DNA from 4 places in the Photobacterium gaetbulicola genome. Region 1 is predicted to be linked to each of the others. Evidence: riboswitches for the same ligand, from Rfam matches in the RefSeq annotation. Region 1 holds a riboswitch; each other region holds the start of a gene.
What was found. Region 1 has a riboswitch for lysine ahead of C9J03_RS04045 (Na+/H+ antiporter NhaC family protein). Riboswitches for the same ligand answer to the same signal wherever they lie in the genome.

Region 2: it holds a riboswitch for lysine, as region 1 does, so the genes downstream of both, C9J03_RS03030 (Na+/H+ antiporter NhaC family protein) here and C9J03_RS04045 (Na+/H+ antiporter NhaC family protein) in region 1, are expected to answer to the same signal.
Region 3: it holds a riboswitch for lysine, as region 1 does, so the genes downstream of both, lysC (lysine-sensitive aspartokinase 3) here and C9J03_RS04045 (Na+/H+ antiporter NhaC family protein) in region 1, are expected to answer to the same signal.
Region 4: it holds a riboswitch for lysine, as region 1 does, so the genes downstream of both, C9J03_RS14510 (Na+/H+ antiporter NhaC family protein) here and C9J03_RS04045 (Na+/H+ antiporter NhaC family protein) in region 1, are expected to answer to the same signal.

What each region holds. Positions count from the first base shown of each region.
Region 1 covers NZ_PYME01000003.1:274,784-277,924, forward strand. The annotation lists gene C9J03_RS04035 (adenosylhomocysteinase) at 1-359, shown strand, start outside; gene cspE (transcription antiterminator/RNA stability regulator CspE) at 769-978, shown strand; lysine riboswitch at 1,448-1,625, shown strand; gene C9J03_RS04045 (Na+/H+ antiporter NhaC family protein) at 1,750-3,141, shown strand, end outside.
Region 2 covers NZ_PYME01000003.1:5,427-8,567, forward strand. The annotation lists gene C9J03_RS03025 (BCCT family transporter) at 1-747, opposite strand, end outside; lysine riboswitch at 934-1,104, shown strand; gene C9J03_RS03030 (Na+/H+ antiporter NhaC family protein) at 1,188-2,774, shown strand; gene C9J03_RS27080 (hypothetical protein) at 2,846-2,980, opposite strand.
Region 3 covers NZ_PYME01000032.1:54,710-57,850, forward strand. The annotation lists gene C9J03_RS22170 (pyridoxal-phosphate-dependent aminotransferase family protein) at 1-1,032, opposite strand, end outside; lysine riboswitch at 1,287-1,473, shown strand; gene lysC (lysine-sensitive aspartokinase 3) at 1,583-2,965, shown strand; gene metH (methionine synthase) at 3,045-3,141, opposite strand, start outside.
Region 4 covers NZ_PYME01000015.1:105,421-108,561, forward strand. The annotation lists gene C9J03_RS14510 (Na+/H+ antiporter NhaC family protein) at 131-1,726, opposite strand; lysine riboswitch at 1,826-2,009, opposite strand; gene C9J03_RS14515 (H-NS family histone-like protein) at 2,380-2,775, shown strand; gene C9J03_RS14520 (lytic murein transglycosylase) at 3,034-3,141, opposite strand, start outside.

The DNA of each region.
Region 1 (3,141 bases):
ACTTCGAATTGATGCGCGACAATACGATTATCGCCAATGCGGGGCATTTCCAGCGTGAAATCAACCTTGCGGATTTGGCTGCGGTGAGCCAAAGCCAGGATAAGATCCGTCCTCATGTAACGGCTTACCAACTTGAAGAAAAGCAGCTGTTCGTCCTGTCGGATGCCAACCTTGTTAACCTATCGGCGGGTGACGGAAACCCGATAGAAATTATGGATCTCGGCCTGGCATTGCAGTCGCTCAGTTTAGAGCGTATCGCCCTTAACCGGGACTCGCTGCAGAATATTCCTCAACCGGTCCCTTTCGATATCGAAATGCAAGTTGCTGAACTTGCTGTGAAACACTGGATTAACCACTAACTTTGCAACCACCTCGGGTATGCTGCGCCCGAGGTATTTTTGCCGTCACCCTGTCCAACCTCATGAGCGCGACGATAGCCGGTTTTTTTTCTCGTTTTAGCCATTGATGAGGGGGGAGATACTATGGTGGTGTGCTTGAGTTGCTGAACGGATTGTTAGTGTCCCCAAAATTTTTTTTAAGATTTGTCAAAATTTCACTGCATAATTTTTGCCCAGCTGTTATGATGTGCGGGCTCAAATAGAGAAGAGTTATTTAATGCAACATCAAGTACAAGTTAAACCATCTGATACTTCTACGTTTTCGTGCTGTATCTAACTGTTTCCCTTATATTTATCGTCACATTAATAATTCAATTGTTACTGATCGCTGTTGATAGCGATTTAAATGAATTTACATAAGGGACAACACATGTCTAAGTCTACTGGTATCGTTAAGTGGTTTAACGAAGAAAAAGGTTTCGGTTTCATCACTCAAGAGAACGGCGGTGCAGACGTATTCGTACACTTCCGCGCAATCGCTTCTGAAGGTTTCAAGACTCTTTCTGAAGGTCAGAAAGTTTCTTTTGACGTAGAGCAAGGCCAGAAAGGTCCTCAAGCTGCAAACGTAGTTACTCTATAAGTCATTGAACTTATTTTAAGAAAATGCTGGCCTAGGCCAGCATTTTTTGTATCTGCTATATACCCAAGGTACTTCCTGCACCTTGAGGTAACTTGGGTATCTCTGATCCCTGAACATCTCTTATACCTCTTTTTTATTTGAGGAAGGTAGGATGGAGATGGGTAAATATGCAACCTTTTCCTCCGCTGTTTCACCTTTACTTTGATTTCCACGCAGGCTCCTTTAGCTCAAATCCGGCAACGCTAAGACGACTTCAGATAAATACTGACATGATATTTGCGACTTGAAAGCAAAAAACAGCCCATGTGGTTATTGTTGCTGCAAGATTGGTAGTCGGCAGTGCAAAGTTTTGTTAAATAAGTGTTTAATGAAATATATTATGTGATCTTCGTCACGCTATGACGTCAAGTTGATTTGGATTATCTGTTTTTGTGTTTTATTCAATATAGAGCGGGTGGTTATTCACTGCCTGCAACGTAGAGGCGCATTGCCTAACAGTAGTTTAGTGAAGGTCGACAGCCGGTGAAGCTAAGCGAAAGGAGTCAATGCCGAAGTGGTTTTGGTCGTCAGCCAAGCTGCTGGGGTTGTTCTTAATAGGAGCAGCACTGTCATCTCGGGCCCTGCCCGGATGGAGAGCTACAGCAATATTTGTTTTCGAACAGGTAAGTTCACCTACCGATTTCGTACAGCCTTTGTCGCTCGCGTACTCCTTACGCCCCTCCTCTACATACTCACACTTTATTGATGTTGTTTATTAGGAGAAGTCTACGAATGGCTGATTACGGATTATTGTCCATCGTACCCGCGGTGCTGGCGCTGATACTCGCCTTTACCACTCGGCATGTTGTTTTGGCTCTGGGCGTTGCAGTGATCAGCGGCATGCTGATCTTAACCAAGGGCCACCCTGTCGATACTGCGTTGATGTTCTTGTCTGATGGGCCGTTCACTCAGCTCGCATCGGGCAGCAACGCACAGATCATTATTGTTATTACTATCATTTCTGGCTTTATCTACCTGGTCGAGCAAAGCGGTGGCATGGCTGCATTTTCGACCATGGCGACCCGTTATGTGTCATCACCATTGAAAGCCCAGCTTGCGACCTGGGCAACCGGGATCGGGGTGTTTTTTACCGACTCGGGCAACTCGCTGATCCTCGGCCCGATGTTCTCGCCAATCTACAACAAGCTCAAGCTGAGCAAGGAGAAACTGGCCTTCATCATCGACTCGACCTCGTCACCGATTTGTGTGCTGATCCCGATTATTAGCTGGGGTGTTTACTCGCAGGGTCTGATTGAGAACGCGTTCGATAACATGGGCCAGCCGGTCGATGGTTTTGCGACTTTCCTTCAGGTGATCCCTTACCAGCTCTATGCCTTGCTGGCACTGTTCAGTGTGCCTGTCTATGCGGTGCTAAAAAAAGACTGGGGGCCAATGGCCGAAGCCGAGCAGCAAGCCCGCCAGCAGGCTGAGGTGAGCGTGCAATCTGCGGATGACCAGCAGGTGAAATCAGGCCGTATCTCACTGATTGTATTGCCACTGGCGGTACTGTTTGGCTCGCTAATCGCGCTGTTCACCTATAATTACCACTTGCATGGCGCCATCAATGGCCCTGTGATCCGTGCATCGCTGGGTACCAGCTATCTGATTGCCTCGGTAACGGCGATTGCCTATTACGCCTACACCAAAACTATGACCGCCTCGACAGCCTTCAACACTTTTGTGTCGGGAATGCAGCGGATCATGCTAATTTTGGTTATCTTGCTATTGGCATGGACCTTGGGTGATATCTGTAAATCACTGGGGACTGGGGACTATATTAGCCAGGTGATGAATGACCGCTTGCCGGTGTTCATGCTGCCTGCATTGATTTTCATTATCGGCAGTTTTATCTCGGTGGCAACAGGTTCGTCGTGGGGTACCTTCGCCATCCTGATCCCGATTGCGGTACCGGTTGCCAGTGCACTGGGCGCCGACCCGCTGATTTGTATTGGTGCCGCGCTAAGTGGCGGCATGCTGGGGGATCACTCATCACCGATTTCCGACACCACGATCCTCAGCTCGATGTCGACCGGATGTGATCATGTTTCCCATGTCCGTACTCAGTTCCCGTACGCTATTTTGACTGGCGTGACCGCCAGCATCGGCTTCATGGTTGCCGAAATC
Region 2 (3,141 bases), 270 kb from region 1:
GGCTGAGTAAGCAAAGATCGCGGTACAGAGCATCAATACGATAATTTGAGTAACGGTATCTTTCGGTACGCCAAACAGGTAGTTGGCCCCTTCGGTGATCAACGGGGCAGCTAGGCCCAGTGTCGTGGCGCCGCCACCGAGCAAGCCAAAGATAAACAGCACATCGATAACTTTACCCAGCCAGCCATAGCTGCGGGCTTCGCCGATCACCGGCATCAAGGCTGCCGATACCTTCAGCACAGGCTGCTTGCGGACATAGAAGAAATAGGCAATCGGCAGCGCTGGCACCAAATAGATAGACCATGCAATCGGCCCCCAGTGGAACAAGCCATAGGTTGCCGCCCAGCGAACCGCCTCTTCACTGCCAGGTTCTAACTGGAACGGGGGGGCCTGATAGTAATACGCCCACTCTATCGTCCCCCAGTAAAGAATACTGGCGCCGATCCCGCCACAGAACAGCATGGCCGCCCACGATGCCGTCGTGAACTCCGGCTGCTCATCGGGGTCCCCGAGCTTGATTTGTCCGATATCGGAAAAAACGATATAGATCATAAAGAAAAATGCACCGACACCAAGTGCCAGATACAGAAAACCGAGCTTATCGGTCATAAAAGTTTTGGCAATTGCAATCCATTCCGCCCCTTGCGCCGGAAACAGCAGCAAAGGTACCACAACCGAGATCAACATCCCCAACGCCCCGAAGAACGTTGGTTTATCAATCAACTCAAAGTGTTTGCGAGAAAACACGTTAGCTCCTTAAAGTTAAAACCCAGCAATGGGTAAATTGGATAATCCGAGGAAAGGGCCAACGCTTCAAACCAAGATTCTAATGGTAGAGATGAAAAAAGCTGATTATTAGCTGACATAATTATTCAGCCGTATATAATGTTAGACTTATTGCCCAAATCCAGTAGGATTAACGGTGATAAACCCTAAATCAGTAGAGGCGCGCTGCCTAAGAGTAACCGAGCAGAGGGTGATACCTGTGAAGCCGGAGAAAGGAGTCAGCGCCGAAGTGACTGCAGCTATCAACTCAGTCGCTGGGTCTGTGTCGAATAGGCACAGAACTGCCATAGTATTTACCTATGGAGCGCTACCTGAAGGGGTAACGAGTCTTCTTTTTCTGCGTCTTAGTTACACTTCCTTTTGGTAGATCTCCACCTGAAACTTATAGGTGTGATGAGATCATGAACCTTGTCGATTTCTCGGACTCGCTAATGTCCGTTGTCCCTGCCATGCTGGCTGTTATCCTTGCGGTCACCACCAGGCGGGTTTTGCTCTCCCTCGGAGCGGGTATCTTTGCCGGTGCAATGATGCTAAATCAATATTCTCCGCTGGAGTCAATGCAGTACCTGGTTGGAAAAGTGCTGGCCATTGTGTGGGTCGACGGCGCGATGAACAGCGATAACGTCAATATGATCATCTTCATGCTGCTGCTTGGCGCACTGATCAGTCTGATGAGTGTTTCCGGTGCAACGCAGGCCTTTGCCGACTGGGCAGCGGTGCGTTGTAAGGATCGCCGCAGTGCCAAATCTCTCACCGGCCTGATGGTCTTCATCTTCTTTATCGACGACTTCTTCCACAGCCTGTCAGTAGGTGCTATCTGCCGTCCGGTTACCGACCGCTTCAATATCTCACGCGCGAAATTGGCCTACCTGCTGGACTCCACTGCAGCTCCGGTTTGTGTACTGATGCCTATCTCATCATGGGGCGCCTACATCATCGCCCTCGTTGGCGGCATCATGGTGGCGCATGGCGTGACCGATCAGAGCCCAATATCGGCATTTGTTGAGATGATGCCGATGAATCTCTACGCCGTGTTCACGCTGGTGATGGTGCTGTGTGTGATCGCATTCCAGCTCGATATCGGCCCAATGCGCAAGCATGAGAAGTGGGCGCTTGAAGGCAAGCTATGGGATGAATCGAAAGGCAAACCAGCGGGTCTGGACGTTGAAGCGCCGGAGTCGGCCAAGGGCGGTATGATCGATATGGTATTGCCTATCCTGACCCTGACGATGGCTACCGTCTTTTTCATGGTACAGTCAGGTGCCGATGTACTGGCTGCCAATGGCGAAGCCTTCAGCGTGATTGGCTCGTTTGAGAACACCGATGTCGGCTCATCGCTAGTATACGGTGCGATCTGCAGCTTGGTGGTGTCTATCGCTCTTGCCCTGCGTCTGAAGCTAGATGCAGGCAGCTGGATGAAAGCAGCCCCGCAAGGCATTTCAGCCATGATGCCTGCGATTATCATCCTGTTCTTTGCTTGGACGATTGGTGCGGTTGTACGCGATATGCAAACCGGCATCTACCTAGCTTCAATGTCTAACGGCAACCTGCCGGTTGAGCTACTGCCTGCCGTTGTCTTCCTGCTATCTTGTGCCATGGCCTTTGCGACCGGCACCAGTTGGGGCACGTTCGGCATCATGCTACCGCTAGCCGGTGACATTGCGGCTGCCAGCGACATCGCACTACTGCTTCCAATGCTATCGGCGGTACTGGCCGGTGCGGTATTTGGCGATCACAGCTCACCAATTTCCAGCACCAGTATTCTGTCGGCAACCGGTGCCGGCTGCCACCATATGGACCATGTTATGACCCAGCTACCATACGCCTGTTCGGTTGCTTTCGGTGCCCTACTGGGTTACCTCGCCATTGGCTACACCCACTCGGCATGGGCGGGTGTGGCAGTGAGCGGCCTGTGGTTCTTGGCATTCTGCGCCTTTGCCGTACGCAAGAGCAAACCTATTATGGCTGCCGAACCTATAACGAGCTAAAGCACACCGACAGTCCCACCTCAGAGCAAGGCCATGGCCTTGCTCTTTTTTTATATGATATTGCTGAATGACTAAGCTTGTTCGCCAAAAGAGAGTCGTAACAACATCCCCCCTGCCACATCGGTGCCCGATCCACAGGTCAAAAAAGAGCCATCACGCTCTGCCATGAAGGAAAAGTTATGCACAATGTCAAATTTATTGGGCATACAATTTCCCCCTCTATAACAAATCATTACAATAAGCCACCGCGCACTATACGCATGATTTAATATCAAGCAATCTGCGACTTAAAAATTTATTTTTATACAATCACTTACGAGCATGCAATTGCTCGATCTTTCTTTGACGACTTTCCACAGTAAAGCTT
Region 3 (3,141 bases), on a different contig from region 1:
CTTGCCAGCCAGCGCACCAAGTCCGGCACCAATTTCCAGGTTGTAGCGCTCCAACAGGGTTTTCCTCACCTCGGCATCATCAATACCGTCAGGAATATAGACCGCATTAAGCTGTGGCAGTCGATGCGCCTCATCAACCACGAATTCAATGCCCAACTGCTCCAGCCCTTCACGCAGCTCCAGGTGGATATCCTTATGGCGCTGCCAGGCATTCTCCAAGCCCTCGTTTTGCAACAGCACCAAGGCTTCATGCAACGCATACAGGCTGTTTACCGGTGCGGTATGGTGATAGCTTCGCTTGCCTTCACCGCTCCAGTACCCCAGCACCAAGCTCTGGTCGAGGAACCAGCTTTGAACCGGTGCCTGGCGGCTCTGGATCTTAGCCACGGCCTTCTCAGAAAAGGTTAACGGCGACAGCCCCGGGACACAGGACAAACATTTCTGGCTACCGGAGTACACCGCATCCAGCTGCCATTCGTCCACCAGCAGGGGCACGCCCCCCAGTGATGTGACGGCATCGACAATGGTCAGGCAGTCATGGGCTCTGGCCAGCTTGGCAATTGCCTCAGCATCACTCAATGCCCCGGTCGAGGTCTCGGCATGGACAAAGGCCACGATCTTCGCATCGGGGTGGCTCTCGAGTGCTTGGGCTACCAAGGCAGGATCAACAGGTTCACCCCAGTTGTTATCGACCATGACCGCCACGCCACCGCAGCGCTCGACATTCTCGCGCATCCGATCGCCAAATACACCGTTGCGGCAGACTATCACCTTGTCACCCGGCTCAACCAAGTTGACAAAACAGGCCTCCATACCGGCACTGCCCGGCGCCGATACGGCAATGGTGAAGGTATTTTGCGTCTGGAAAGCATATTGCAGCAATTGCTTGAGCTCATCCATCATGCCGATAAACAATGGGTCTAGGTGACCAATGGTCGGACGGCTCAGAGCCTGCAGCACCTGAGGGTAGATATCCGATGGACCCGGCCCCATCAGAGTGCGCTGTGGTGGATAGAAGCTGCCAATCGTCATTGTTGTTTTCCTCCCTGGCGGTAAGCGTGACTGTAGATCAGTTATTGTAAGGTACTGATTGACTATATCAGCTATATGCTAATTATGCTTATACCAAATCACCATGACCTCGGGCAGATAGCGCCCACTCCTGTTCGTGACAACTTTTTGCAAATTTTATGCATAATTTACCTCTATCTAATTGACAAAAGACCAGGAAATCCGGTTCAATATAGAACGTTTTTTGTTCATCCTGAGAAATAGCTTTCTCAGGGGCAGACAGAAGAGGAGCGTTACCCAGGTATCTAGGTTGCGGGGCCCCACCCCGAAGCAGTCTGGAGAGGGGGAGTAACGCCGAGATACGGCATGACAGGGGGCATGGCGTATCGGCTACGAAGGTTGAATCCTTCTGGCTGTCATCTATTCACTATGGTAATGGATAGATGGGGAGCTTCTGGTTGTTGTACCGGTTTACATCTTACCTTTTTGCTCTCCTGACTTTTTTGTCGGGACTACCATCCCGAGCCCCCTGATAAATACGTATATACTCTTTATTACTGGGAGACTCGCCGTGAGCTTTGTCGAAAATAACTTTACTGTTCCTCCTCCGATTACTGTAGCGAAATTTGGCGGTACCAGCGTAGCCGATCATGCCGCCATGAGCCGAAGTGCCACGATCATCAAGGAAAATGCTGCTGCCAAAGTAGTTTTGATCAGTGCCTGTTCCGGCGTCACCAACCTGCTAGTTGAACTTGCAAACGGAATTGCCGATAACGAGCAGCGCTCCCTACGGCTACAAAAACTGACCTCTATCCACCAGAACATTATCGACAAGCTGGCCCAGCCAGACACTGTCACTGGCCACATAGAACAACTCATCAATAACGTGGCAGGCCTCGCCGAGCAAGCCGCGGAGTCACCATCGACCAAGCTGACCGATCAGTTGGTTGCCCATGGTGAACTATTGTCGACGCACTTATTTACCCAAATTCTCAACGAAATGGGGGCGACAGCCCAGCGTTTCGATATTCGCTCTGTCATGCGTACCGACAGCCAGTACGGCAAAGCCATCCCGGACATTGATACCATCCGCCAACTGGCCGACTCACAGCTCCAGCCTCTGCTGGAAGGCGATACCATTATAGTTTCTCAAGGCTTCATTGGCTCAAACAGCGACGGGGAAACGACCACCCTTGGCCGCGGTGGCAGCGATTACAGTGCCGCCCTAGTTGCAGAAGCCATCAGCGCAGAAACTCTGGAGATCTGGACGGATGTACCGGGCATGTATACAACAGACCCGCGCATCACCGCTAATGCCAAGCCAATCAGCGAAATCAGCTTTAGCGAAGCATCAGAGATGGCAAACTTCGGAGCCAAGATCCTCCACCCGTCGACTCTGCTGCCGGCTGTCCGCCAACAGATCCCGGTCTTTATCGGTTCATCGAAAGCCCCTGAGCAAGGTGGTACCTGGATCCGCCAGCAGGTCAGCGAGCCGCCGAAATTCCGGGCGCTGGCACTGCGCTGCAACCAGACCCTGGTCACCCTGACCAGCCTGAATATGTTCCATGCCTACGGCTTCCTGTCCGAAGTGTTCCGTATTCTGGCCGAACACAAAATCTCGGTTGATTTGATCACCACTTCGGAAGTCAGTGTTTCACTGACCCTCGACCAAACCGATACCGGTGGTGGTGCCCCTAGCCTGCCAGCCGCAGCGATGGAGCAACTGAGCCAGCTTTGCCGCGTGGAAGTCGAGCAAGATCTGTGTTTAGTTGCCCTCATTGGCAACCAGCTCGGCGATGCCCCGGGTGCCGCAACCCAAGTATTCAGCCGTCTGGAGCAATACAGCCCGCGCATGATCTGCTTCGGTGCCAGTACCCACAACTTGTGCTTCCTGGTCAAAACCAAAGAGTCGCGTGACGTGGTCAAGGTCTTGCACCAAGGGCTGTTCGAGTAACAGCAATGCGGATAGAGCCCGCAGATAGCAAATAAAAAAGGCGCTCAGTGAGCGCCTTTTTTGTTCAGGGTGACCCCATTTAGCCATGCAGGTTCGGGCCCAACCATTTCTCGGCCTCGGCCTGCTCCCAGCCTTTGCGATCGGCATAGCTGTCGCGCTGATCGTCCTGGATCTGG
Region 4 (3,141 bases), on a different contig from region 1:
TTCAGATTGAAAGGCGCAAGCTCACCTTCTTTATGACCAATTGAGATTAAATCAAAGAAATTTGGACTAACGAGCAAAAATAAAAAAGCCTGTATCAAATACAGGCTTTTTCATCAGCATGCTATCAGCATTAAGCGTTCGCAGCCGCTTCCTGAGGACGGCGTGCAAGCCAGTACAGGGCGATACAAGCCAGGGCAAAGGCGAAAGTTGCCGTCATGAACGAAACCGCGAGAGAGCCAGTAAAGCCCAGTACCAGGAAACCAACGGTCGATACCACAGCCACAGACAGTGCATAAGGCAGCTGCGTTGATACGTGATCAATGTGGTGGCAGCGAGCACCGGTTGACGACAGGATAGTCGTATCGGAAATTGGCGAGCAGTGATCACCAAATACCGAACCGGCCAATACCGCGCCAAGCATCGGCAACATCAGCATAATGTCGGTGGCAGCAGCCAGATCACCGGCAATCGGCAACATAATACCGAACGTCCCCCACGACGTACCGGTCGAGAATGCCATCAGGCCTGCTAGCAAGAAAAGAATCGCCGGCAGCATCATTGGATTAATGCTACCCTCAACCAAGGTCGATAGGTATTTACCCGTCGCCATGTCACTGATCACCGAGCCGATGCTCCAAGCAAACAACAGGATCAAGATCGCGCCAAACATCGACTTGGCCCCAATCCACAGCGTAGAGGCCACATCTGCCATTGGAATGCGCTGGCGGAAAACAGGGATAAGTGCAGCAGCCAAACCAACCAGGCCACCGTATACCAGAGACATACCGACATCGGTATTCTCGAACGCACCCAGAACGCTAAACGCGAGACCATCCGCTGCCAGCGCCTGATAGCCGGTAAACAGCATAAAGAAGAACGTTGCCACAATCAGGGTTACGATTGGCATTACCAGATCGGCAACACGACCATTCTTGCTTTCTTCAATTTCCAGTTCGTCGTTGAGATCCTTGGCACGGCTGTCTACATCACCCTCGTCGAAACCACGGCAGTGACTCGCTTCCAGTTCATGCTTTTTCATCGGGCCCACATCAATTTGGAACCAAGCCACGACAAACACCATCAACAGAGCGAATACCGCATAAAAGTTCATCGGTGCCAGCTGCATAAATGCGCCTAGCGGCGAGTATTCCGTCACCCCGTGCGACACCAAGATACCGCCGATCAAGGTAATGATATATGCACCCCAGCTAGAAGCCGGCATCAACACACACATTGGTGCGGCAGTTGAATCTAGAATATAAGCCAACTTGGCACGGGAGACATAGAAACGATCAGTCACCGGGCGAGAAATCGAGCCAACCGCCAAACTATTGAAATAGTCATCAACAAAGATAAATACGCCTAAGAAGGCAGCCAGCAGTTTAGCACCGCGCTTGCTCTTGATTTTCGTCTGGGCCCATTCAGCAAACGCACGAGTACCGCCAGAAAGTGTCAGCAAGGCCGTGGTCATACCCAGCAAAATAAGGAAAGCAACAATACTCATGTTCCAGCTGTTGATGGCACCGTCTTCAATAAACAGCCCTTCAACCGTGGTACCGATATAGCTGGCCGTACCACCGACAGAGAAATCTGTCAGCAGGAATGCGCCCAACAGGACACCGACACCCAAAGAAACTAAAACACGACGAGTTAGGATAGCCAAGCCCAGCGCAACCAAAGGAGGCAACAACGACATGGCAGAATGTGAAAAATCTACAATATTCATGATCTCGACTACAACCGATCCTGGTTGGAGATCTACTGCTTAACACGACATCTTGTCGTGTGTAGAAGAGCATTAGGAAGAGAAGTTACCCTTTTCCGACTCCACAGTAGCGCTCCATAGTTAATGTAATTATATACTATGGCAGTGTTGCCCCTGTTCGGTGACAACCCCAGCAAGCAGGCTTGATAGTCCATACTTACTTCGGCATCGGCTCCTTTCGCAAACCCTCATCGGAATCACCCTAAGATTTACTACTAATAGACGATGCGCCTCTACCCTTAGTCTAGGTATGGTCAATTCTACGGAATAGATATCCAAATGCAATAAGTTAGGATGAAAAAAATCACAAAAATAGTGAATAGTCTTGCCTGGAAGTACAAAAATCATCCACTTAATAGCAAATTATTATACCTTCCACATATGAAATTGATGGCAAATATTTAACAGCCCCCGTAGATTTTGGATAAGAATATTTACTTATCTTGACCATTACAATTTATTACAAATGAGAAATGAACCTGATAAATGACAAAAAATTAAATGAACCCTTCATTTTTTATTTGGCATCACTGTATTAAAAGTATTATTATTGCAATTATTGAATCGTCACTGCTATTATTAATTTATAGTTTTAGGCCTACAGGAAATAAAAAATGTCTGATGCAATGAAAGCGCTACTTAACCTTCGCAGCCTTCGCGCACTTTCTCGCGAATATTCTCTTGAACAACTACAGGAAGCGCTAGAAAAACTTCAAACTGTTGTTTCTGAGCGTGAGGAAGCAGAAGCTGAAGAGCTAGCTAAAGAAAAAGAACGTACAGAGAAACTAGCCCAATACCGTGAAATGCTTCTTGCTGATGGTATTGACCCTGAAGAACTTCTAGCCACGCTAAATAAAGCACCAAAAGCAAAGCGTGCACAGCGTCCAGCGAAATACCGTTTCATCGATGAAAATGGTGAAGAGAAAACTTGGACTGGCCAAGGCCGTACTCCAAGCGCACTAAAAAAAGCTCTGGACGAAGGCAAGTCTCTAGAAGATTTTGAAATTTAATATTTCGAATATTCTTTGCTAATTATCGAAAAAACCCGGCCTAGCCGGGTTTTTTTATATAAACAGCCAGCACAGCAATCAAGCGGACAAGTAGTTGATTTTAAACAACAAGTAACAATCAGCACCTCCGAGTGCCTTACTTACCCCCCATAGCTAACGGTTAATTTAATTTCACGCCAAACCAATAAGCCAGCACATGACTTTCTCCAGAGCACAAAAAACCAGACTTATTAGTCTGGTTTTTTTCATGTTTGGGGATCAGCGTATTTGATCAGCCAAATGGCTTACGGCCAAGGCGAAATAATGCGAACGGTTCCACTTGAGCAACGACTGATAATTACCGTAAATCAAATAGGCACGACCTTG